One region of the Ruegeria sp. O5 genome, then DNA from elsewhere that is predicted to be linked to it. Evidence: riboswitches for the same ligand, from Rfam matches in the RefSeq annotation. Region 1 holds a riboswitch; each other region holds the start of a gene.
The links. A riboswitch is a leader RNA that binds a small molecule or an ion and turns the genes downstream of it on or off. The one in region 1 is predicted to bind cobalamin.
Positions count from the first base shown of each region.

Region 2: it holds a riboswitch for cobalamin, as region 1 does, so the genes downstream of both, ACR0M3_RS10045 (ABC transporter substrate-binding protein) here and ACR0M3_RS18590 (DUF4198 domain-containing protein) in region 1, are expected to answer to the same signal.
Region 3: it holds a riboswitch for cobalamin, as region 1 does, so the genes downstream of both, ACR0M3_RS16960 (hypothetical protein) here and ACR0M3_RS18590 (DUF4198 domain-containing protein) in region 1, are expected to answer to the same signal.

Region 1 is NZ_JBQERN010000024.1:14,505-17,776, reverse strand. It holds gene cbiM (cobalt transporter CbiM) at 1-499, opposite strand, end outside; gene ACR0M3_RS18590 (DUF4198 domain-containing protein) at 506-1,291, opposite strand; cobalamin riboswitch at 1,424-1,622, opposite strand; gene ACR0M3_RS18585 (ROK family transcriptional regulator) at 1,744-2,934, opposite strand; gene ACR0M3_RS18580 (substrate-binding domain-containing protein) at 3,124-3,272, shown strand, end outside.
Region 2 is NZ_JBQERN010000006.1:10,095-13,366, forward strand. It holds gene ACR0M3_RS10040 (DUF302 domain-containing protein) at 1-565, shown strand, start outside; cobalamin riboswitch at 1,268-1,460, shown strand; gene ACR0M3_RS10045 (ABC transporter substrate-binding protein) at 1,614-2,618, shown strand; gene ACR0M3_RS10050 (FecCD family ABC transporter permease) at 2,615-3,272, shown strand, end outside.
Region 3 is NZ_JBQERN010000018.1:9,064-12,335, reverse strand. It holds gene rsgA (ribosome small subunit-dependent GTPase A) at 1-237, shown strand, start outside; gene ACR0M3_RS16965 (alpha/beta hydrolase family protein) at 273-1,130, opposite strand; cobalamin riboswitch at 1,264-1,482, shown strand; gene ACR0M3_RS16960 (hypothetical protein) at 1,573-1,980, shown strand; gene ACR0M3_RS16955 (protein-tyrosine phosphatase family protein) at 1,972-2,484, opposite strand; gene ACR0M3_RS16950 (DNA polymerase III subunit gamma/tau) at 2,657-3,272, shown strand, end outside.

The DNA.
Region 1 (3,272 bases):
CAAGCTTGGCCGCTGGCAGGAATGCATCCCCGGACAAGGCCAGTGAAAACGCAACCATGCCGGTTGTAGCGGCGATGGCAAAGGCACCGCCGACCCCGCCCCATATCGCACCTTGCAGAGGTGAGCCATGGGCGATCAGGCGGCCAAAGATCAGCCCGGCCAAAACCGCGGGCAACGCGATGTTCAGGGTGTTGATCCCCAATACCGTCAACCCGCCAAAGCCAAAGAAGACGGCCTGCAGCAAAAGCCCGACGAACAGGGCCGGGAATGCGGCCCAGCCCAGCAAAAGCCCGGCCATTCCGTTGAGGATCAGATGCACTGACGAAGGGCCAATCGGCACATGGATCAGCGATGCCACGAAAAAGCTGGCAGACAGCACCCCCGCAGTGGGGATGCGATCAAGATCCAGCGACCTGAGGCCCATGGCAATTCCACCCGCAGCAGCGACGGCTCCGCCGATCACGACCGGGTTGGACAAGGCTCCGTCAACGATGTGCATCTACGGTTACTCCAAATCCCAGGCGCGGATCCAGATGACCGCGTCCTGGCTTAGTTCTTTGCCGTTGTGTTTGGTCACGGGACCGGCGCCGAGTGCGGCAAATCCCCAATATCCGGCTTTTGGAACGCCAAACGTGAAATACCCGTTATCATCCGAAGTTGCGACCAATGCACCACCCGGCATCGGCGAGACCGACGGGGCGGAAGCGGCCGCGCTTTCCATGTCCGGTTCTGCGGCCATGTACTCGATCTCGATCTCGGCACCCGCAACCGGTTGGCCTTCGGCCATAACCCGACCTGTAAACGTCGAACCCGCGATGATGTTGGTTGGTTTGTTGAGCGGGATGATCTCAACCGGCAGGCCCACCGGGTTCATCCAGTCGGTCGGCAGTTCATTGCGGTTCAGGAATGCCTTGGCGATCTGCTGGATATAGATATCCTCGGATTCCTCATAATAGGGCTGGGGAACAGTAACCAACACATAGTCGCCCGACCGTTTGACGGGAACATAACCCTTGAATGCCGCGCCTTCGTTTTCGCCGCCGGTGAAACGTACGGGTTCCAGGGTATCCAGCAGATCGGTTTTCTGACCGTTGTGGATCACGTAGAATTCCTGCGGCTTGTCCAGATCCATGACATGCCCGTTCGAGAACGGATGCCAAAAGATCAGCTTGACCGGAACATTCCCCGGTGCGTCGATCATGGTGTCAGCGGTGTATTCCAGCAGGAAATGCGCATTTGCCATCGCTGGAAGCGCCATCGCCACAGCGGCTGCGGAAAGCAGCTTGGTCATCAATAGTCGTCCTTGTCCCATCGCACCAACCCCGGTACGAGATGCGTTTTGACTGCGGGGACGTCCAAGCTAAGCTGCTTTTTCAAGCATCCTGCTCCGACGCACATCCCGTCGCCGATTAGGAGTGCCCTTGTCAAAGGCACATGTCCGGCAGGTATCCTGACTTGCGGGTCAAAGCGTTGGGCTGGCCTTCCCGGATTAACACCAGTGGCACTTCAGCCCTGCTCGCCGCTTACAGTTGCGGGTGCAGTTGCGGAATTGGGCCAAAGCCCGCACCGCATTCCCTATTGATTCCAGAGCACGCCCCGGAACCGGACATGCCGAGCGGCTTGCCAGACTTCTTCGGCATCCGTCAACGATCAATTGCGCTGGCTGTCAAAAAGTTTAGCGGGCGATGCCCTTTTTCCGACGGATCCGCTTTGGATGCAGGTCAGGGTTTTTCGGGAATGAACCTACCCTTCGAGCAGGTATCTTTCCGACAATGGCAAACTGGCCGCCCCCAATGAGCGGGCATCCGGGCCTGCCGTCCCCACCTGCACCAAGGGCCGTTCAAGCCCGGTCAGGTTCATGTCTGATAGCTTGACCTCGACCAATTCCACCAGCCGCGCCTTGATGCCTGTGGGCATCCAGCCATCAATCTTGACAGATTCGAAGTCGATCAGGCTGCAAGACGAGACGATGGCATGTGCGATCCCGTGCGCCGCCTGTTTCAACCAGTTCTCAAGGTGGGTTTCCGGTATGTCCCAATGCTGTGTCGTTTCCCAGATTGAGCCGGCTGTTTCGGCATTCCCACCAACTGCGCGCTCCAGCACATAAAGACTGGCGACATCTATCAATGGTTTTACTCCGCCTGCGTCGTCCGGCACAGGCAATGGACCAAGCGCACCGGCATTTCCCCGCCCCGAAAAGATGGAGCCGTTCAGAACCACTCCACCCCCGATGAAGAAGCCGACATAGAAATACAGGAAATCTCGTGGACCTTCCGCAGGGCCAAAGACCAGCTCGGCACCGCAGGCGGCCGTTGCGTCGTTCTGCAGGAATACCGGCAAGTCATAGCTTGCGGCCAGCGCGCCTTTCAGGTCCGCGTCACGCCACGGATCCATTTTCTCCTGCGGAACCTGCAATGTCTGCGCCCAGTCCCAAAGGTAGAACGGCATCGCAATCCCAAGACCCGCGATCCGGCTGCGCGCCTCGGGCGACAGTGACGCCATCACTTTGTCGAGGCTTTCTTTGGAAAAGCTCAATGTCGCCTCGGGTGTCGGAAAATCATAAGTCCGCCGCTCACGGTGCCTGACATTGCCAAGGAAATCCGTCAGCACCAATTCGGTACTGCGCCGCCCGACTTTGAGCCCAAAGAAATAAGCGCCATCCGGGTTCAGGCGCATGGGAACCGAGGGCTGTCCGACTTTTCCCCGGATCGGTTCGCCCCGCAGAAGCAGCCCATCGGTTTCCAACTGGCGCATGATGACCGAGACCGTCTGCGCCGACAGCCCGGTCATCCGCGCGATTTCAGATTTTGCGAGGGCCTGATGGCGCCGGACCAGTGACAGGACAAGCCGTTCATTTCGGGCCCGCATTCCACTTTGGTTGGTGCCGCGCATATCTGGCTCGCGTACGCCAGTGGTATTGTCCAAAGAGTTCATTGCAGACACGGCCATCCCCTTCATGACGACAATGTTGAAACCCTTCCTTTCTGTCAATAATAATTAAGAGTGATTTATTTATTGACTCGAAATTCGAATCTTGTGATGGTTTTCACGTTCGATCGGGCCGGTTTTCGCCCGATCAAACGTATGCCCGGACGGGCATTGGGAAAACTGGGAGGACTACCGATGAAACTTGCGAAACTTGCAGGCGCCACGGCGCTGGCGGTTACGGCCATGGCAAGCAGTGCAATGGCCGAAGGTGAAACCGTTTGCCTGATCACCAAGACGGATACCAACCCTTTCTTTGTTAAAATGAGAGAGGGTGCGACCGCCAA
Region 2 (3,272 bases), on a different contig from region 1:
TCTTTCATTCGATCAGGATGGTCGACCGCAGATCGAATACACAGACTCTCAGTTTCTCAAAGTTCGGCATGGTCTAATCAATACCCAAGCGTTGAATGCATTTGAGAACAAGTTGCTCGAAGTCCTGAACGACTTGGATGCAGCACCAGCGCCGACCAAAGGATTAGTTGCAAACCATGGCATCATCGAATTGCGATCTGAGCTCAGCGTTCCAGAGGCAGTGGAACGTGTCAGGACAGCTGTGATGGGACAGGACGATACAGTCTGGTTTGGGGAGATCGATTTTGCGGCCGAAGCGTCCCAACTGGGGACGGAGCTGCCGGATGCTGTTCTCTTGCTATTCGGCGGACCAGCGCCCGGTGGTGTGGCTATGGCGGACTTTCCGGCAATTGGTTTGGATGCCTTTTGCCAAAAACTATTGGTTTACGCGAATGAAGAAGGCGGCTCCGTAGTCATTTTCAATGACATCGCTGCTTTGGCGGAGTTGCACTACGGTTCTTCAGCCGAACCTCATCACGGTTTGAACAAACGGCTGACGGAGACATTTCGCAAGGCAATTGAGTAGCCGCTGTTAGGAAAACGCAAAAAACCTTTGCCGATTGGCCATCTTTTCGTCGTCCGCTTTGGGTTGATTTCAGCGGTTCTCAACGCAACAGGCCTACCACGCTTTGGGCCGTTCGTTAAACTTTGCAAAGGCCGCTTTCTGCGCATCGCTGACGTAGTACAGTCGGGATGCTGCGCGGCAGAGAAGCGAAGCTTTGCCCGATAAAGCGGAAGTTGACCCGAGCCATCTCAACATCCGATTTCGGTGCAGTGGGTAGCTCTCGAAAAAGTCTTCGAGGTGCGATGCTCGCCGAAGCCCGTCAAATTTGCGATGGACTAGTGTTGTTTCAATATTTGCGGCATGGGCCGGCACTTCTAGTGGTCTTGGTCTTTGTTCTACTTTTGCACGCTTATGCCTCCTGATTTTGGTCTTGCACGCTTATGCTTCACGCGTTGCACAGTTATGGTGTTTCATCAAATTTGTCTCTCTTTAAGCTATTGTTTTTAAGAGATTTTTTTGCACAACCTATGCGAGAAAATACTGATTCGTGCACGCTTATGCTCAATTTGCACTAATATCACACACTATGAATCTAGGTCCGGATTTTGGCGCGTTCTCAGCGGCTTTTCTGATATCAGCGCCATGTTGAGACGCGCAGGTGCATGCTCTTGCGAGAAAATAGGAAAGACCCCGGAGTTTTTTCTTGCCGCAGGGTAAGTGTTAAGGTACCCGCGTTTTACCGGTCCCGATGTGGCTAAGAGGGAATCCGAGGTGCCTTTTGGTGCCAACCGGAACTGCCCCCGCAACTGTAGGCGGCGAGCGCTGTCCATTTCCGTCACTGGGCCATTTTGGTCTGGGAAGACAGGACAGACAAAGACCCGTCAGTCAGGAGACCTGCCGGTATGAAACCGAAACACACCGGGCGGGGTTGTCCGGGGAGGTTGCCGAAGAAACGCGCCGGGCGGTCTATTTTCTACCCTGCGCTCACGGCAGGCAGTAAAGCGTCTGTTGCTTCGGTAAATGCCCATTCACCCGTTCTCTGGTCATTGACACATGGAGATCGATTGTCATGTTTCTACGCACTGGCCTGATTGGCCTTTCCTTGCTGGCTACCAGCGCTGCCGCCGAAGGAAACTTTCCCCTAACTATCGAAAACTGCGGTCACTCGGTCACGTTTGACGCGCCAGTGACGTCGTCAGTCACGGTCGGCCAAGCCGCGACCGAGGTGCTTTATGCGCTGGGTCTGGGCGAGCAGGTTCTTGGAACCTCGGTCTGGTTCAACGAGGTGCTGCCTGAATATGCCGAGGTGAATGCCAAGGTAGAGCGTCTGGCAGACAATGATCCCAGCTTTGAAAGCGTTGTTGCCAAGCGGCCGGGACTGGTCGCAGCGCAATATGAGTGGCATGTCGGACCCGAGGGCATCGTCGCCACGCGTGAGCAATTTCACGAACTGGGCATTCCAACGTACGTAATGCCTGCAGATTGCATCGGCAAAGACAATACAGTCGGCGGCGATGGCACCCGCCTGCAAGCGTTCTCGACCGATACGCTGTATCAGGGTATCGAAGAACTGGCGGCAGCCTTTGATGTATCCGAACGCGGCACGGACCTGGTTGCCGAGTACAAGGCCCGCGAAGCCGCAGCCGTCGCCAAGGCGCAAACCGTGAAGCTGGACGATGTGTCAGCCGTATTCTGGTTTTCCTCTCCTGAAATGGAAAGCGACCCGTTTGTGGCCGGACAGAAAGGCGCACCGGGATACATGATGAGTAAATTGGGTATCCGCAACGTCGTCGAGACGGATGAAGAATGGCCAACAGTGGGCTGGGAAACCATTGCCAAGGCCAATCCGACGGTGATTGTTATCGCCAAGATGGACCGCCGTCGCTTTGCTGCGGACGACTACCTGAAAAAGCTGGAGTTCCTGCGCACTGATCCGGTGACCAGCCAGATGGATGCGGTCAAGAATGACCGGATCGTCATTATGGATGCGCAGGCCATGGACGCCACCATCCGCGCAATCCCGGCGCTGGAGGATCTGGCCGAGAAGCTGGATACCATCGGAAACAACCTGTGAACGAGGCCGCCGCAATCTTACGGCAGGGTTTCAAGGCTGCGTGCCTTACCGTGCCATTGTTGATTGCGGCGGTTCTTGCGGGCGCGATGATCGGGGAAACCTCTCTGTCGCCCGATTTGGTTCTCTCCGTTCTGGCCAACAAGCTGGCCGGAGCGGACTTTCCTGTCGACCCAATTGATCAGGGTATTATCTGGAGCTACCGGATTCCTCGCGCTCTGGTCGCTGCGTCCTGCGGTGCCGGTCTGGCTGTCGCAGGGGTCGTGTTGCAGGCTTTGCTGCGAAACCCGTTGGCCGACCCTTACATTTTGGGCATTTCTGCCGGGGCCTCGACGGGTGCCGTGGCTGTAACCATCGCTGGTTTGGGTGGGGGGGCTTTGTCGCTGTCTTTTGGCGCGTTCAATGGCGCGCTTTTGGCTTTTGGTTTTGTCGCGTTGCTGGCCCGAGCCGCTGGCGCAGGGGGCGGACGGGTTGCGACGGCACAGATCGTCCTGGCGGGAATTGCCGGGTCTCAGTTGTTCAATGCGCTGACGGCCTTCATCATCGCCAAATCCGCCAATGCCGATCAGGCGCGCGGGATCATGTTCTGGCTGATGGGAAACCTCAGCGGCGTGCGCTGGCCGGATGTGTATCTGGCCATTCCGGTGGCCCTTGTCG
Region 3 (3,272 bases), on a different contig from region 1:
CTTGGCCAAAGCTGTCGCTTTTCGGATTGTCAGCACGAGACCGAGCCCGGCTGTGCCGTGCAGAACGCAATCGGCGAAGGCGTACTTGACCCGACCCGGCTGGACCGTTGGCGCAAGCTGCGGCGCGAAGATCAGCGAAACTCGGAAACCGTTGCCCAATCGCGGGCGCGGGACAAGGCGTTCGGCAAGATGGTGCGCGGTGTCATGCAGGACAAGAAGCTTCGCAAACGGCCATAACCGCAAGGTGTTAGGAAAACCTGCGTCGCGTCTGATCAGGCGATCAGGCGCGGCCAGACCGCTGCATTGCGACGGGCAAATGCTCCGATATGGCCTATTTCCGGCAGTCCGAATTCGGCAGGCTTCAGAAGGTGGCGTCTGGCCTCGGGGCCGTACAGATCGGCAAGGCGCCAAACTGCCTCGGGCGGAGCCATCTGGTCATCTTCGAAGGTGAACAGATCCACAGGTGTTCCAGAACTGCCCCAATGCGCATCAGGCAAATTCTGCCCGATCTCGGGAACGTAGCTAAGAGGAGCTGTACACCATTTGCGCCATTGCCAGTAGACCGAGGCGGGCAGGTCCGAACCAAACCCGATTGCTTTGCCGGGCAGATACCCAAGCGCCCGTACCATCAACGGTGCATGGCCATACCAGAACAGCCCTGCCAACCCCCGATAGGGCCATGGGTGATCTTTCAAAGTCACCAGCCCCGAACACACACCGATCATGCGGTCGATCTGGTCGATATCCGGCTGCACTGGCCCCAGCATCGCACCGACCGAATGGCCGATGGTCCACTGCTGCGCCTTAGGAAACCGCCTGCGCATCTCGGCCCGCGCCGCAGGCATATCGATCAACGCCCAATCCGCCATAGTTGCAGTTGCGTCTTTCAGGCGGCCGACCAAAGAAAGCCCGTAGTCCCGATAGTCATAGGTCAGGCAAGCTATCCCCCGCTCGGTAGCAAGCCATCGTGCGAAGTGTTGATAATAGTCACGCGGCACACCCGTGGCACTGTTCAGCACGATAACCGTGTCCGGCTCACCCACTGGCCGGTACAGCCGCGCCGACAAGGTCACAGACCCGGACGGAAAGCGGAAATCTTCGATCAACACTGTCTGTTCCGTATCCAACATGATCCCCGGCTTTCGCTGAAAAAATCGGTTTGCCTGCCTTCGATGCCGACGACACTAAGCCGGAAGGTAAACCGCATCCAGCATGACCAAACGTCCGGCCTAAAGATCGGCTTGACTCGGAACGCGATCAGGCGCTAGCGGTTGTGTGATGGTTTCCGGCCCCCACAAGAGGTCGGGATGAAAAGGGAACACGGTGCGGTTTGTCTGGTCACACAGATATCAACCAAGTCCGCGACTGCCCCCGCAACTGTAAGCGGTAAGTAATGCCGAAATACCACTGGCCCACGGGCTGGGAAGGTCGGCAGAGCAATGACCCGCAAGTCAGGAGACCTGCCATCGGAACTGAAACCGAAACTCGGGCGGGGTGTCCGGGCAGGTCCTGACAGCGAGATGCTGTCCCACCTGCCCCAATATCCAGCCCACCACGCGCGGAGGGCGCAGGATGATCTGGAAGACAAAGTCACACGAATACAGCGCAACTGTGTGCCAGCGGACGGGCAATACCTGCCCGGCTTTGGCGCGACTGGCCCGCTCGATTTCCGAAGCCATGGCGCAGGCGGTTTCGGCCACCAGCGAAGATTTCGAATTTGAAGGCAACAGCGCGCTGTCACATTGCGCGGAAGGGTGCATGGCAACGATCCGAGCGCGATCCGACAGCGTTCGCGTTTTCTGCGGGGCGCACCCTGATACGGCAATTCGGGACCTTGATGCCTATGCCGATTTGATCTTCGGACCTACATTCAGCACGCTGCCCTCGGGCATTGTCGCGAACCCGCCTTGCGCCATGATCGAGGTTTCAACGATCCGGCCCCGGAAAACCGGCTACGCACCCCAGCAGCTGTCAGCTTGATCCCACTTCCACCTGTGCCGGGGTGATCCGGGACGCCCAGGCCAGCTGCGCATCGGTTTCGACAGCGCAGGGGCGCACGGCCCGCAGGCGGTCCAGTGCGTCGCTGGCGCGTTCACCGCATTCAACCATCAGTCGCAGAACAATCATCCCGGATCTGCCGCACCCCCCACGGCAATGCACAAGAACCCGGCCACCGCCCGACAGCGCATGTCGGGCCGTGGCGCTGACCTCTGGCCAGGCCTTCTGAACCGCCTGCGTCGGTGCTCCAAAATCTTCGATCGGCAGGTGAACCCACCGGCTGGCACGGCTTTGGATGTCGCTGCCAAAGTGCTGCGCGCCATCCTGAAGCATTTCAACATCCGTCGTCATTGAAATCACAAGGCCCGGTTTCCAAGCCGCAATCATATCCAGATCGCCGACGTAATCCCCGCCACGCCCGGGCATTGAAGTAAGGGCAAGCGTTCCGCCTCCGACCTGCAGAGCAAAAATGACCAGCTGCGACATGAAGTGCGTCCTCCCCCAAGATACTCTTTAAGAAATGAGTCATTAAATCCGCTGGACCAGTTTAGTTGGAAACCAGCCCGTTTCTGAAACAAAAAATCATCGCGCCCCACAGTGGACGCGGACTGCCGCCGCCACTACGCTGTGCCGAAGCACCGAATCCGAGCGAGAAGACATGACAGACACGCCCAGCCCCGCCTATCAGGTTCTCGCCCGCAAATACCGCCCGGAAACCTTTGCCGACCTGGTGGGTCAAGATGCTATGGTGCGCACCCTAAAAAACGCCTTCGAGGCCGACCGGATTGCGCAGGCCTTTATCATGACCGGCATTCGCGGAACGGGAAAAACCACCACGGCGCGGATCATCGCCAAAGGCATGAACTGCATCGGGCCGGATGGAACCGGAGGGCCGACAACCGAGCCTTGCGGTCAGTGCGAGCATTGCGTCGCAATCATGGAAGGTCGCCATGTCGATGTGATGGAAATGGATGCGGCCAGCCGTACCGGCGTCAACGATATCCGCGAGATCATCGACAGTGTCCGCTATCGCGCCGCCAGTGCACGCTACAAGATCTACATCATCGACGAGGTTCACATGCTCTCGACCAGCGCATTCAACGCGCTGCTCAAGACGCTCGAGGAACCGCCCGCACATGTGAAATTCATCTTCGCGACCACCGAGATTCGCAAAGTGCCGGTCACGGTTCTGTCGCGGTGTCAGCGCTTTGACCTGCGCCGGATCGAGCCCGAAGACATGATCGGCCTGCTGCGCAAGATCGCCGGGGCGGAGA